One region of the Mesorhizobium sp. M0047 genome, then DNA from elsewhere that is predicted to be linked to it. Evidence: predicted binding sites of a transcription regulator. Region 1 holds the regulator's gene; the other holds the start of a gene.

Region 1 (7,151 bases):
GCATCTCTTCAAAGGTCTTGGTCAATTCGCGGCCGATCGCGGCCTTGCGCTCGCCGCCAAGCGCCTCGACCATGGCGCCGAGGGATTCGGCCAGCCGGCGCGGTGATTCGAAGAAGATCAACGTCGCCGGCACAGCCTTCAGTGCCCCAAGCCGCGTCAGCCGCTGCCCTGATTTGACCGGCAAAAAACCGGCGAACAGGAAGGCGTCCGATGGCAGGCCGGATGCGGTCAACGCCGCGAGCGGCGCCGACGGACCCGGGATCGGCACGACGCGAATGCCGTGGTCGCGCGCCTCGCCGACCAGCCGGTAGCCCGGATCGGACACCAGCGGCGTGCCGGCGTCGGAGATCAGCGCCACGCTCTGTCCGGCCTGGAGCGCCGCGATCAGCTTCGGCCCGGCCTCGCCCGCATTGTGTTCGTGATAGGCCGTGGTGCGGCGGCGAATGGCGTAGCGGTCGAGCAGCACGCGCGACACCCGCGTGTCCTCGCAAGCGACGATGTCGGCGGCGGCCAGCGTCTCCAGCGCGCGCAGCGTTATGTCGGCCAGATTGCCGATTGGCGTCGCCACCAGATAGAGCGCGGGCTCGAGCGGCCGGGCCGCGATCTCGGTCTGCCCGACCACATAGCTGCGCTTGCCCGTCTCGCCGGTCACTGATGCCTTCTCCATTCAGCCCTGTTTGGCACGGCCAGCGTCGGCTTGCAAAAGCTGACGTTGCGCCTCCCTCGCCATTCCTTTGCCACAGTAGGGAACGAAACCGGCTACGGTGGATTTACCCCCTGATTCCCGAGGAGGACAGGATGGATAGCCTTAATACGCAGGACGCTTTCGAGCCCTATCGGGCCGAGCGCAACCGCGTTGCCGTACGCAAGGACAAGCGCTCCCCGCGAAGACCGACGCCAGCCTGGCCAAGCAGGCCTGCCTGCCCACGAATGTCAGGCTTTCCGACAACAAACCCGATAACATGACGGAGCACTGACCGGACGATGCCCAATCGCTTCGATATCTTCATCACCCGTCTTGAAACAAAAAACGCCCGCAACGACGTGCCGGTACATCCGATAGGCGACCAGCACCGCGGACGCCGCGATAAGGGCGACGCCAAGCCAGTCCGCTCCGGAGAGTCGCCCGCCGAGAAAGGCCGCGGCAAACAACCCCACAAGCACGACGCTTAGAGCATTTCACCGTTTCGCGGTAACGGCGAGCCGCTCCAATTCTTTGCTTATCGCGCTAGGTCCGCCACGACGGCGTCAAGCACGATCATCCCGGCCGGCGTGGCGCGCAGCCGGGCATTGCCGATCGGCGCCACTAGGCCCTCGCCCTGCAGCATCGAGAGTCGCGCGCTCGACAGGCCGCGCCCGGAGAACGCCTCGTAGCGGGAGAGGTCGATGCCCTCGGCCAGCCGCAGGCCCATCAGCAGGAACTCGTCGGCTTCTTCCGAACGCGTCAGGATCTCGCCACCGGTGACGCCATGGCCCTTGGCCTCGACCAGATTGGCCCAAGTTTCCGGCATCCGCTCGGCGATCGTGACCGTGCGGCGGCCGTTCTCGACGAAGCGGCCATGCGCGCCTGGCCCGACACCGACATATTCGCCGTAGCGCCAGTAGGTCAGATTGTGCCGGCTTTCGGCGCCCGGCCTGGCGTGGTTGGAAATCTCGTAGGCTGGCAGGCCATGCGCCGAGGTGATCTCCTGCGTCAGCGCATAGAGGTCAGCGGCGTGGTCGTTGTCGGGGATGACGAATTTCTTCGCGGCATGCAAGGCATGGAACGGCGTGCCCTCCTCGATGGTCAGCTGGTACAGCGACAGATGATCGGCGGCGTGGCCGATCGCCTGTTCGAGTTCGGCCTGCCACGCTTCCGGTGTCTGGCCGGGTCGGGCATAGATCAGGTCAAAGGACAATCTTGGGAAGATTTCCCGCGCGAGCCCGATCGCGTGCAACGCTTCCTCGACATTGTGAAGCCGGCCGAGGAAGCGCAAATCCTTGTCGTTCAGCGCCTGTACCCCGAGCGAGACGCGGTTGACGCCGGCCGCCCGGTAGCCGCGAAAGCGTTCGGCCTCGACCGAGGACGGATTGGCCTCCAGCGTCACCTCGATGCCGTCCGGAACGGTCCAGTTCCTAGCCACGGCGTCCAGAGCCCTGGCCACCGTTTCCGGCTTCATCAGCGACGGCGTGCCGCCGCCGAGAAAAATGCTGGTGACCTCGCGCGGCCCGGTGCGCTCGCGCATCGTTGCCAGTTCAGCCTCGAAAGCGCTGGCGAAGCGGTCCTGATCGACTGGCTGGTGGCGGACATGGCTGTTGAAATCGCAATAGGGGCACTTGGCCGCGCAGAACGGCCAATGAATATAGACGCCGAAGCCCGGCGTCCGGTCGAGCAGCATGCTCATGACGAACCCAATCGTGCTTGGGCGAACTTCTGGAAAGCGCGAGCGCGGTGCGACAGCGCGGTCGGCTGGCCGGGCTTCCAGCCATGTTTTTCCTCGGCGCTCATCTCGCCGAAGGTTTTTTCGAAGCCATCGGGCAGGAACACCGGATCGTAGCCGAAACCGAGATCGCCGCGCGGCGGCCAGACGAGCGTGCCTTCGGCCTCGCCGCGATAATATTCGGCTTCTCCGTCGGGGAACGCCAGGCAGATGACGGCGACAAAGCGGCCCTTGCGTTGTTCGGCCGAGGCGGCGCCGACTTCCTGCAGCGCCACTTCGGTGCGTTGCATAGCCATTCCGAAATCGCGCGCGCCGTCAGGGGTTTCCGCCCAGTTGGCGGTGTAGACGCCGGGCGCGCCGTCGAGCGCGTCGACGCACAGGCCGGAATCGTCCGACAGCGCCGGCAGGCCGGTCGCCTTGGCCGCGGCCAGCGCCTTGATGTAGGCGTTTTCCTCAAAGGTGGTGCCGGTTTCGTCGGGCTCAGGCAGGCCGTAGTCCTTGGCCGATTTCGCTTCGAAGCCGAACGGCCCCATCAGATCGGCGAATTCGCGCAGCTTGCCTTCATTGTGGCTGGCGACGACGATCTTCTTTCCATCGAGAGAATGCATCAAAGGCCCCAGATTCGTGGCTCGGCGAATTCGATCGAATTGCCCGAGGGGTCGCGTATATAGATCGAACGGCCGCCCTGCGGCCATTCGAATTCGCTTTCGATGGCTATGTTTTTCGCCTCGAGACGCGCTTTCCAGCGCACGATCTCGTCAGCGGTCGCCGCAAAGCAGAGATGGCCTTCGCCGACAGCGCCATGTGGCGGCACCGGCAGCCTGGCGTCGGGCGCCGGCGGGATTTTGGTTGCCTCGGCATTGAAGACGAGCAATACGCCCGGCCCGCAGCGGAAGAACAGGTGGCGGCCATCGACTTTGCCGAAGAGGGTGAGGCCCAGGACGCCGGTGTAGAAGGTTTCCGCGGCGACGAGGTCGGTGACGTAGAGAGCAGATTCCAGGATGGCGGAGGGCGTCACGAGGCGCCCCCCTCTGGCCTGCCGGCCATCTCCCCCTCAAGTGGGGAGATTGGCAGCTTTGGCGCCTCCGCACATCTCACGCCGCCGGAAGGTGGCGCAAACCAGCGGGATAGCCGATCTCCCCCCTTGAGGGGGAGATGGCCGGCAGGCCAGAGGGGGGCGCTCAAGCTCGGCATTTGAGAACTAAGCCACCGCCATCTGCTGCAAACTGACCAGGCGCTGAATGCCCTTCTTGGCCAAGCCCATTAATTCCGCGAACTGCCCTTCCGAAAAAGGCTCGCCTTCGGCGGTTCCCTGGATCTCGACGATGCCGCCCTTGCCGGTCATGACGAAATTGGCATCGGTGCCGGCCGCCGAGTCCTCGATATAGTCGAGGTCGATAACCGGCTGGCCGTCATGGATGCCGCAGGAGATCGCGGCGACGTGGTCCTTCAGCACCTTGGCGACGCTGGCCATCTGGCGGGCTTCCATCCAGCGCAAGCAGTCGTAGAGCGCCACCCAACCGCCGGTGATCGAGGCGGTGCGGGTGCCGCCATCGGCCTGGATGACGTCGCAGTCGACGGTGATCTGTTGCTCGCCCAGCGCTTGCAAATCGACCACGGCGCGCAAGGAACGGCCGATCAGCCGCTGGATCTCCAGGGTGCGGCCGCCCTGCTTGCCGGCGGAAGCCTCGCGGCGCATGCGCTCGCCGGTCGAGCGCGGCAGCATGCCGTATTCCGCCGTCACCCAGCCCTTGCCGGAATTGCGCATCCAGCCCGGCACTTTTTCCTCCAGGCTGGCCGTGCACAGGACATGCGTGTCGCCGAACTTCACCAGGCATGAGCCTTCGGCGTGCTTGGAGACGCCGCGCTCGAAGGAGATGGCGCGCATTTCGTCGAATTGGCGTTTGGAGGGGCGCATTCAGGCTGCTTTCTTGTCATTTTTCGGGAATCTTGGCCGGCTTGTAGCCGCATGGGACGCATGGCGCAAAGGAAAATGGCCTGACGATCCGACACAGACACCGGGGCGATCTGACACAGACACCGGGTTGCGCGGGCCGTAGCGAAGTCTATATCTTTGGGCCGGAGGTTTTTGGCCGCAATGACCAAGGCAGTCGATCCAAGTTCGCAGGCGCCCGCGCTTCAATCATTGGACATGCGCTCGCGCGATATCTTCCGGCGCATCGTCGATTCCTACCTCAAGGACGGCGAACCCGTGGGATCACGCAGCCTGTCGCGCATCCTGCCGTCTTCGCTGTCGCCGGCCACCATCCGCAACGTGATGAGCGATCTCGAGCATCTCGGCCTCATCTACGCGCCGCACATCTCGGCCGGCCGGTTGCCGACGCAGGCCGGCCTGCGCTTCTTCGTCGACGCCTTCATGGAGCTTGGCGATCTGTCCGACGAGGAGCGCCGCGCCATCGAGGCGCAGGTGCGGGCATCCGGCTCGGGCGCGACGCTGGAACACATGCTGACCGAGGCCAGCCAGATGCTGTCGGGCATGTCGCGCGGTGCCGGCCTGGTGCTTGCCGCCAAGAACGAAGTGGCGCTGAAGCACATCGAATTCATCCAGCTTGAGCCGACCAAGGCGCTGGCGGTGCTGGTGTCGCAGAATGGCGACGTCGAAAACCGTGTCGTCGAGCTGCCCGCCGGCATCACCGTCTCGCAACTGCACGAGGCCTCGAACTTCCTCAACGCTCATATCCGCGGCCGCACGCTGGCGGAGGCGCGGGTCGAGATCGCCCGCATCAAGGAAGAGACCAGGGCCGCCCTCGACACGCTGTCGCAGGACCTCGTCGAGAAGGGGCTCGCGGTGTGGGCCGGCGCGGACAGCGGCCTGCCGGCACGGCTCATCGTGAGCGGCCGCGCCAATCTGCTCGAGAACGTCACCGCCCAGGCCGATATCGAACTGTTGCGGCACCTGTTCGAGGACATGGAGACGCAGGACGGACTGATCCAGCTGCTCGACCTCGCCGAGGAAGGATCGGGCGTGCGCATCTTCATCGGCTCGGAAAACAAGCTGTTCTCGCTGTCGGGCTCGTCGCTGGTGGTCGCGCCCTATCGCGACAAGGACGCCCGCGTCGTCGGTGCGCTTGGGGTCATCGGCCCGACCCGGCTCAACTATGCCCGCATCGTGCCGATGGTCGACTATACGGCGCAGCTGATTTCCCGCATGCTGCGCTAAGCGTATTGATGTTCAGGTGATGCCGGCCTGACCTGAATCTCAACACCTTAGACTCAAAAAACAAAGAACAAGCAGCTGAGGAGAAAAACAATGGCGCTCGAAGAATTCAAGGCCCGGATCAGCCTGCTGCTCGAGGAGATGGTCAACCAGCCGGAAGACCAGCACGAGATCCAGGAGCAGTTGCGCGAAAAACTGCGGGAAATGCGCGCCATGGGCCTGCCGCTGCCGGCCGATCTCGTCGCGCTGGAAAAGCGTCTCGATGACGATTTCTACGCCGCTGGGACCTGAGGCTAAAAAACCTCCGCTTTCACTTCAACTGATCGTGTGCCGCGGAACAACGGACGAAACCGCTCGTTTGCCCCCTTTGCAGCCGTTCACTATGTGACCAGGTTTGGAGGATTGAATGATCCGATTGGCTGGGCTGGCTCTCTCCGCTGCGGTGTTTCTCGCCGCCGCTGCATTCGCACAGCAAGCGGAGCCCGTATTGAAAGGTGCCGCCGCCTTCGGCGACTGGCGTGCCGACAGGCCCGGTGTGCGCCGCCTGATCAAGCCGAACGATCTGCCAAAACCCGACGTCACCAAATCCGCCTCCAACAGCGCCGGCCTTGCCGAAAGGCCGGCAGATGCCAAGCCGAAACTGCCGCCGGGCTTTTCGGCCGAGCTGATCGCGTCGGGCATCGACAATCCGCGCGTCGTCCGCGTCGCGCCGAACGGCGACCTGTTCGTCGCCGACAGCGAAGCCAACCAGATCCGCGTCTACCGCCTGGCCGACGGTAGCGCGAAGCCGGCGCAGCACGGCATCTTTGCCCGCAATCTCAACCAGCCCTATGGCATTGCTTTCTATCCACCGGGCAACGACCCGCAATGGGTCTATGTCGCCAACAGCGACGGCATTGTGCGCTTTGCTTATCACAGCGGCGATCTGAAGGCCGCCGGCGACCCGGAGACCATCGTCGACAACATCCCTTCAAGTCATCACTGGACCCGCGACATCGCTTTCTCTCCGGACGGCAAGACGCTTTATCTATCGGTCGGCTCGGGTTCGAATGCCGCGCAGCATATGGGCAAAGAACCGAAGGGCGGCCTCGGCGCCTGGGCGACGTCGCAGCCGCTCGGCGCTGCGTGGGGTCCCGAGGATGGCCGCGCGGCTGTGCTGGCCTTCGATCCCGACGGCAAGAACGGACGCATCGTCGCCACGGGTCTGCGCAACTGTTCGGGCATGGCCGTGCAGCCGGCGACCGGCGCGCTGTGGTGCGTCGTCAACGAGAGCGATGGGCTCGGCGACAATGTGCCGCCGGAATATGCGACCGCGGTCAAGGACGGAGCCTTCTATGGCTGGCCCTGGTACTATATCGGCAACAACGAGGATCCGCGTCACAACGGCGAGCGCCCCGATCTTGCCGGCAAGGCTGATATTCCCGACGTGCTGATGCAGGCGCATTCGGCGCCGCTCAACATCGCCTTCTACGAAGGGAAGACCTTTCCGGCCGAATACAGGGGCGACGCCTTCGTCGCGCTGCATGGTTCATGGAACCGTGGCAACAGGACCG
Region 2 (7,151 bases), on a different contig from region 1:
CCCATCTCGTCCTCGACAGCCCAAATATAGTCATGCTCGTCCATTGCCATCACCGTTTCCCGCGTCTCGCCGGCAGGGATGAAATAGCGGGCAACGGTGGAGTCTTCGTGCCGGCGGTCCGCCTCGACCATCGAGATAATGAAGCGCGTATACTCGGCATAGAGTTCGCCATAATTGGCCTTGCCGGCCAGCATATAGGGGTCGTCCGCCATAGTCGTAGAAGCCGCTCCGATGGACGAAGTCGCCGGCACATCGGTCTTGGAGGTCTGGCCGAAGCCGCTGAACGGATCGTATTCGATGCCGTCCTCGTTGCCGGTCGCGCCCGGACGAATGACCGGGTCCTCGGTCCGCAGCGCTGTGCCCGCTTTGACCAAGGTCGGCTGGCCGGCGCCGGCAAAACCGCTTCTGGCCGACATCAGCTTCTGTATGGTGAAGGTGAGGTCCGAGGTGATCTGCATCGAGCGATCCTTGAATTTCACATGCCTTGGGTGCAATACACAGAATGAAGCACGGCAGTTAAGCAATGGTTGAAGTGGAGTGCCGGGAAAAAATAGTTATCCCGCCACCAAAATCGCTTGTCCAATATAATTCATCAGTAACTTGTAGTTGCTTAAGTCATGAAGGCGACGAATCTTTGAAGCCGATTCCTTGGCCACGCCATGCTCAGTCATTGGCTGTCGATAATCCAAGTGATCTGAGCATAGAGCGAAGCCTCGGGCCGGGACGCTCGCGCGGCGATGCTGAGGTCGTTTATCGGCTCCCGGTGAGCGCGGCGCTCGAGCCGTGCGAATCGCTTACTGGATGGCGATGATGCCGTCGATGGCTCGCCATTCCGAAGGCCGGATCAGCCGGTGGTGGGCCACCCGAACCGAATGCAGCGGACCCTCGAGTTCGCGCTCCCAGTAGGATAAAAACCCGTGGAGTTCGGGAAAGTCGGGGGCAAGGTCGTAGTCCTGCCAGACATAGAGCTGAAGCAAGCTCGGATGGTCGGGCAGGCGATAGTGAATCTCTGCCGTGGTCAGGCCATAGCCTTCCATCTGGAGGCGGAATTCCTTGCTGACGCTTGCGACCATTCGTTTCTCCTTTCTGTCGGATATCAGGCGCCCAGCCTGTCGAAGAGATGAGGGAACTCGCCGGGCTCATGAGGTGGCGCCGAGGCGTCGCCGTCGAGCTTGAACAGCGCGTCCATGATCTGGTCGAACGACACTGGTTGGCTGGCGCCCGGCGGTTGGCGCAGTGCCGGCATGGAATAGACGGCGCAGGCATCCGACGCCCAGGAAGACAGGATGGCACGCTTTTCCCACAGGTCGAGCGTGTCGTCGCTCAGCACCTCTTCGGGATGGTTGAAGTGGCTGGCCGGCTGGAGCAGGCGGTCAAACGCGTGGTCGGATGTTTCGGCGGCCGGGGTGGAAGTGATCGGTGAATAAGTCTGTCGTTCCATCGATATGCTCCGTCTGCGAACAACTCCTTAGGAGGGTAAGCGGTTCCGGCGCCCGCGATGGCGCCGGCGGGGAGATAATTTGTTGGGTGGTGGCGGAAGATTCAAGCGGCGGCCCGTCCTCGCGGAATAAGGGCGTCCTCGCGGAATAAGCCTGCGTTAACAGGCTTTTGGCACTCGCAGTGCCCGAGTGCCAAATTTTTTTGGCCGGGCTCTTGAAACCGCAAACCGGCAAACTAGCTCGATATGCGCGCGCGATGCTGCAAAGGGTCGCAGCGTCCCCGTGCCGGTCCGATATGGTCGGTCCGGCGCGGAGGAGCCGTAGAAATTTGTTTGTCCAAAAGGAGAACGAAATGGCGTTCCGTCCATTGCATGACCGTATTCTGGTCCGCCGCGTCGAAGCCGAGGAAAAGACGGCGGGCGGCATCATCATTCCTGACACCGCCAAGGAAAAGCCGCAGGAAGGCGAGGTGCTCGCCACGGGTCCCGGCGCGCGCGACGACAGCGGCAAGCTGACCGAACTCGACGTCAAGGTCGGCGACCGCATCCTGTTCGGCAAATGGTCGGGCACCGAGATCCGGCTCGACGGCCAGGATTTGCTCATCATGAAGGAAAGCGACGTGATGGGCGTGATCGAGCAGGCCGAGCAAGTGAAGAAGGCTGCATGACGGCTTCTTCCAGATCCAACCGGTCAACGAATGCTGCCTAGATGAAGGAGTGATCCAATGGCTGCCAAAGAGGTGAAATTCCATACCGAAGCGCGCGAGAAGATGCTGCGCGGCGTCGACATCCTCGCCAACGCGGTGAAGGTGACACTCGGCCCCAAGGGGCGCAACGTCGTCATCGACAAGTCATTCGGCGCGCCGCGCATCACCAAGGACGGCGTCACTGTCGCCAAGGAGATCGAGCTTGAGGACAAGTTCGAGAACATGGGCGCGCAGATGGTGCGTGAGGTGGCCTCCAAGACCAGCGACATTGCCGGCGACGGCACCACGACGGCGACCGTTCTGGCGCAGGCCATCGTCCAGGAAGGCGCGAAGGCCGTTGCCGCCGGCATGAACCCGATGGATTTGAAGCGCGGCATCGACAAGGCGGTCGACGCGATCGTCGCCGAGCTGAAGGCCAATGCCCGCAACGTGACCAGGAACGACGAAATCGCGCAGGTCGGCACCATCTCGGCCAATGGCGATGCCGAGATCGGCCGCTTCCTCGCCCAGGCGATGGAAAAGGTCGGCAATGAAGGGGTGATCACGGTCGAGGAAGCCAAGACCGCCGAGACTGAACTCGAAGTTGTCGAAGGCATGCAGTTCGACCGCGGCTATCTCTCGCCCTATTTCATCACCAACCAGGACAAGATGCGCGTGGAGCTCGAGGAGCCCTATGTGCTGATCCACGAGAAGAAGCTCTCCAACCTGCAGGCGATGCTGCCCGTGCTCGAAGCCGCGGTGCAGTCTTCCAAGCCGCTGCTGATCATCGCCGAGGACGTCGAGGGCGAGGCGCTGGCGACGCTGGTCGTCAACAAGCTGCGCGGCGGCCTGAAGGTCGCGGCCGTCAAGGCGCCAGGCTTCGGCGACCGCCGCAAGGCCATGCTGGAAGACATCGCCATTCTCACCGGCGGCACCGCGATCAGCGAGGATCTCGGCATCAAGCTGGAGAATGTCACGCTGCAGATGCTTGGTCGCGCCAAGAAGGTGGTGATCGAGAAGGAGAACACCACCATTGTCGATGGTGTCGGGCGCAAGGAAGAGATCCAGGGCCGCATTGCCCAGATCAAGGCTCAGATCGAGGAGACCACTTCCGACTACGACCGCGAGAAGCTGCAGGAGCGGCTGGCCAAGCTCGCCGGCGGCGTCGCGGTGATCCGGGTCGGCGGCTCGACCGAGGTCGAGGTCAAGGAGCGCAAGGATCGCGTCGACGACGCACTGCACGCGACCCGCGCTGCGGTGGAGGAGGGCGTGCTGCCCGGCGGCGGCGTCGCGTTGCTGAGGGCCGCCAAGGCGCTAGATGCTGTGCAGACCGACAATGCGGACCAGCGAACCGGGGTCGAGATCGTTCGCCGCGCCATAGAAACGCCGGTCCGCCAGATCGCCGAGAATGCAGGCGCGGAGGGGTCGATCATCGTCGGCAAGCTGCGCGAGAGGAACGAGTTCGGCTGGGGTTGGAACGCCCAGACCAACGAATTCGGCGATCTCTACAGCCAGGGCGTGATCGACCCGGCGAAAGTGGTACGCGCAGCTCTTCAGGACGCGGCATCAGTCGCCGGCCTGCTCGTGACGACCGAAGCGATGGTAGCCGAGAAGCCGAAGAAGGAAGCCGCCACCCCGGCCATGCCGGCCGGCGCCGGTATGGACTTCTGAGGTCGCGGCCAATCCGCCCGCTCCCCACGGGGAGCGGGCATCAGTCGGAAAAAAGTGGAGGTATACATGGATGCAATGGCTGGCCTCGGAGCCGTACCGGCGCCGACGCATCAGGCAAAGGAATTCCTGGCCTACGAGACTGAATGCAGGAGCGCACTGCAGCCGCTGCTGGCGGGGCTGCTCGACATGGCCGAAGCCGCCGGCTGGAACCGGCGTACCGCGGCGTCGACGCTGATGTTCCTTGCCGCGCAGCAGGTGTCGGCCGCTGCCAAGGCGTCCGCCGGCGGCTGAACTGGCGAGCGCTGTTTAGCGATCTTCGTCCTGTTGCATGCGACGGAAAACATTTGCTGTTGTGGAGGTGGAGATGTGATTGCGGGCCGGTTGCGTGAATGCCTGAAAATACTGAGATGGGAGGCGGGCGACCTGGCGGCCGAACTTGGCCGTCCGCAAAGCGAGGTCGCATCCTGGCTTGATGGCCGCAATCCGTCTCCGCCTGCCGTCGTCGCTTGGCTGGAGGCGCTGGTGAAGGCGCACAGGGCGCTGCCGGCGCCGGGCCGATGCGTTCCGTCGCTCGGCGCGGCCAGTGTCGGGCCGGCCAAGCTCGAACTGACCGGATCGAGCTTGCCAGGACCGAACTGGGCGGCGATCCGGGCGCGATCGGCGGCACCGAAACGGCTATTCAATCCTCGATACAAGACGTCCAGCCCCACCCACCCTAGCCCCGGCGGGCAGCGCTCTTCGGTCTTCGGTCCGCCGCAGGTCCTGCACAATCGAGAGGAGGCACGAGCCATGAATCATGGGCAGTTCAAGGAACCGGTCACCCTTCTGGTCGGAGTGGGTTTTCCGAGGAAGATCGACAGCGTGATGGAAGCCTATGCCCTGCTGCAGGATTGGCCGGCCGCCAGCCGCAATGGCGCCCATGCCGTCGCGCTCAACGCTTGCAGGGCCGGCATCGCCGGTGAGATCGATGCGGAGACGGTGCGGGCCACCCTGGTCACCTTCGCGCGCCGCAACGACATACTTGTGCCGGATATGGCGTCGCCGCCGGCAGCGGTAGCGAATGGTGCGCTGCACGAGGTGAGCTGACGACGACGCATGGCCGCTCGGGCGTTGCCAATGGTTCGAAGAAACCGCCCAACCATGGGCTCCGGGTTCCTTGGCGCTTTGCAGCCGGAGCCATCTTTCCCGACAGCCGTTCTCTTTGACCACAAAAACGTCAAAAAAGTATCGGTCAGATGGACAGACCGTGGTGGCGGCGGCAGGGATTGCCGCCTAAGCTTTGATCACTGCAGAGAGCGGCATACGCGGCCTGCGGAGAGGGCGCTGTAACTGGTCGCATGACTGGACCGGTGCCGGGAGGAACGGGCATGAATCCGGACTTGGAAGTCGTCCAGATCAGACGCGGTGAGTCGTTCAAGGCGTGGGCTCACGGCTATCCCTTCCGCACCGTGCGTTGGCACTTCCATCCTGAATACGAGATCCACCTGGTTGTCGCCACCACCGGCCGCTACTTCGTCGGCGACTTTATCGGCGAGTTCGAGCCGGGCAATCTAGTGCTCACCGGCCCCAATCTGCCGCACAACTGGGTTAGCGACGTACCGCCGGGCGAAACTGTGCCGCTGCGCGGACGTGTCGTCCAGTTCTCGGAAGCATTCATCGCCGAATCGACGGCGGCCCTTCCCGAACTTGCCGCCTGCGCCGGTATCCTGGAAATCAGCCGTCGCGGCGCGCTGTTCTCGCCGGCGACGGCCGAGCTTGCCGCGCCGCTGCTTGCCGAACTGGTCGAGGCGCAGGGCGTGCGCCGCCTCTCGCTGTTCATGGGCGTGCTCGATATCCTGAGCCGTGCCAGCGATGTGCGCACCCTGACCAGCGCCGGTTATCTTCCCGATCCGTCAGGTTTCATGTCGGCAGGCATCAACAAGGCGCTGGCCTACATCAATGGTCATTTGACCGAGCCGTTCAGCGAAGGCGACCTTGCCGAAATCGCCGGGCGTAGCCCCAGCGCATTTTCGCGCAGCTTCCGTCGCCACACCGGCATGGCGCTGGTGGAATATGTCAACCGGCTGCGCATCAACCTCGCCTGCCAGCTGTTGATGAGCGAGGGCCAGATGTCGATCACCGAGATCTGCTACGCCGCTGGCTACAACAATATCTCGAACTTCAACCGCCGGTTCCTGGCGCAGAAGGGCATGTCGCCTTCGCGTTTCCGGATATTGCTGGCGGAAAACATCAATGCGGAGATTGCCGCCTAACAGGGAGGAACCGGGAGGAGCCGAGACTTAGGGAAGGAATGACGCGGGATGCGCTCGAGGCGTCCCGTGCTGGAGATCGCTTGTCCTGAAATCCAGCAACTGTGGCTGATCGTCTTCGATCATGCCCAGGAGGATGCGTTAACGGCTGGCTGGGGATCGAGCAGATCCGCCAGAGGGGCGCGGGTCGCACTCCTCGCAACAGTCGGACTTGAAGTCAAGCTTGGCGCCATGTGGCGATCAGGTTTCGTGAAACCATTTTTGAAACGGAGACATTCGAATGACCAGATTTGCTTGGAAATCGACCGGTGCGGCAGCGCTCGCACTCTCTCTCCTCGGTGGCACGGCTGCCTTTGCCGAGCCGGTCACCGACGCCACCGTGGCCTTCCTGATGCCCGACCAGGCCTCGACCCGCTACGAGCAGCATGATTATCCCGGCTTCGCCGCCGAGATGAAGAAGCTGTGCCCTGGCTGCAAGGTGCTCTACCAGAACGCCGATGCCGACGCCTCGCGCCAGCAGCAGCAGTTCAACTCGGTGATCTCGCAAGGCGCCAAGGCGATCGTGCTCGACCCGGTCGACTCAACCGCCGCCGCCTCGCTGGTCAAGCTGGCGCAGAGCCAGGGCATCAAGGTCATCGCCTATGACCGGCCGATCCCGACAGCACCGGCCGACTTCTATGTCTCGTTCAACAATGAAGGCATCGGCAAGGCCATCGCCGACTCGCTGGTCGAGCACCTGAAGGCGCTCAAGGTCGATCCGGCGACCGGCGGCGTGCTGCAGATCAACGGCTCGCCGACCGACGCGGCGGCCGGCCTGATCAAGAAGGGCATCCACGAAGGTCTCGACAACAGCGGCTACCAAATCCTGGCCGAATACGATACGCCGGAATGGGCTCCGCCGAAGGCGCAGCAATGGGCCGGCGGCCAGATCACCCGCTTCGGTCCGAAGATCCTCGGCGTCGTCGCGGCCAATGACGGCACCGGTGGCGGCGCCATCGCGGCCTTCAAGGCCGCCGGCGTCGATCCGGTGCCGCCGGTGACCGGCAATGACGCGACGATCGCGGCACTGCAGCTGATCATCGCCGGCGACCAGTACAACACCATCTC

What was found. Region 1 encodes HrcA, which represses chaperone genes, less so after heat shock. Its sites were predicted from a motif close to GTTAGCACTCNCNNNNNGNGAGTGCTAAC; they were not measured.
Region 2: the regulator HrcA is predicted to act here: its motif matches at 1,608-1,636, upstream of NKJ89_RS10240 (co-chaperone GroES).

Annotation. Positions count from the first base shown of each region.
Region 1 is NZ_JAMYUW010000062.1:6,422-13,572, reverse strand. Features, by position in the region: gene rsmI (16S rRNA (cytidine(1402)-2'-O)-methyltransferase) at 1-667, opposite strand, end outside; partial or broken gene NKJ89_RS33415 (EamA family transporter) at 1,057-1,173, opposite strand; gene hemW (radical SAM family heme chaperone HemW) at 1,221-2,384, opposite strand; gene rdgB (RdgB/HAM1 family non-canonical purine NTP pyrophosphatase) at 2,381-3,028, opposite strand; gene NKJ89_RS33400 (VOC family protein) at 3,028-3,438, opposite strand; gene rph (ribonuclease PH) at 3,622-4,338, opposite strand; gene hrcA (heat-inducible transcriptional repressor HrcA) at 4,519-5,601, shown strand; gene NKJ89_RS33385 (hypothetical protein) at 5,692-5,889, shown strand; gene NKJ89_RS33380 (PQQ-dependent sugar dehydrogenase) at 6,005-7,151, shown strand, end outside.
Region 2 is NZ_JAMYUW010000008.1:125,529-132,679, reverse strand. Features, by position in the region: gene NKJ89_RS10255 (hypothetical protein) at 1-458, opposite strand, end outside; gene NKJ89_RS10250 (usg protein) at 795-1,073, opposite strand; gene NKJ89_RS10245 (hypothetical protein) at 1,097-1,441, opposite strand; gene NKJ89_RS10240 (co-chaperone GroES) at 1,792-2,106, shown strand; gene groL (chaperonin GroEL) at 2,164-3,795, shown strand; gene NKJ89_RS10230 (hypothetical protein) at 3,862-4,086, shown strand; gene NKJ89_RS10225 (DUF982 domain-containing protein) at 4,162-4,881, shown strand; gene NKJ89_RS10220 (AraC family transcriptional regulator) at 5,163-6,047, shown strand; gene NKJ89_RS10215 (ABC transporter substrate-binding protein) at 6,325-7,151, shown strand, end outside.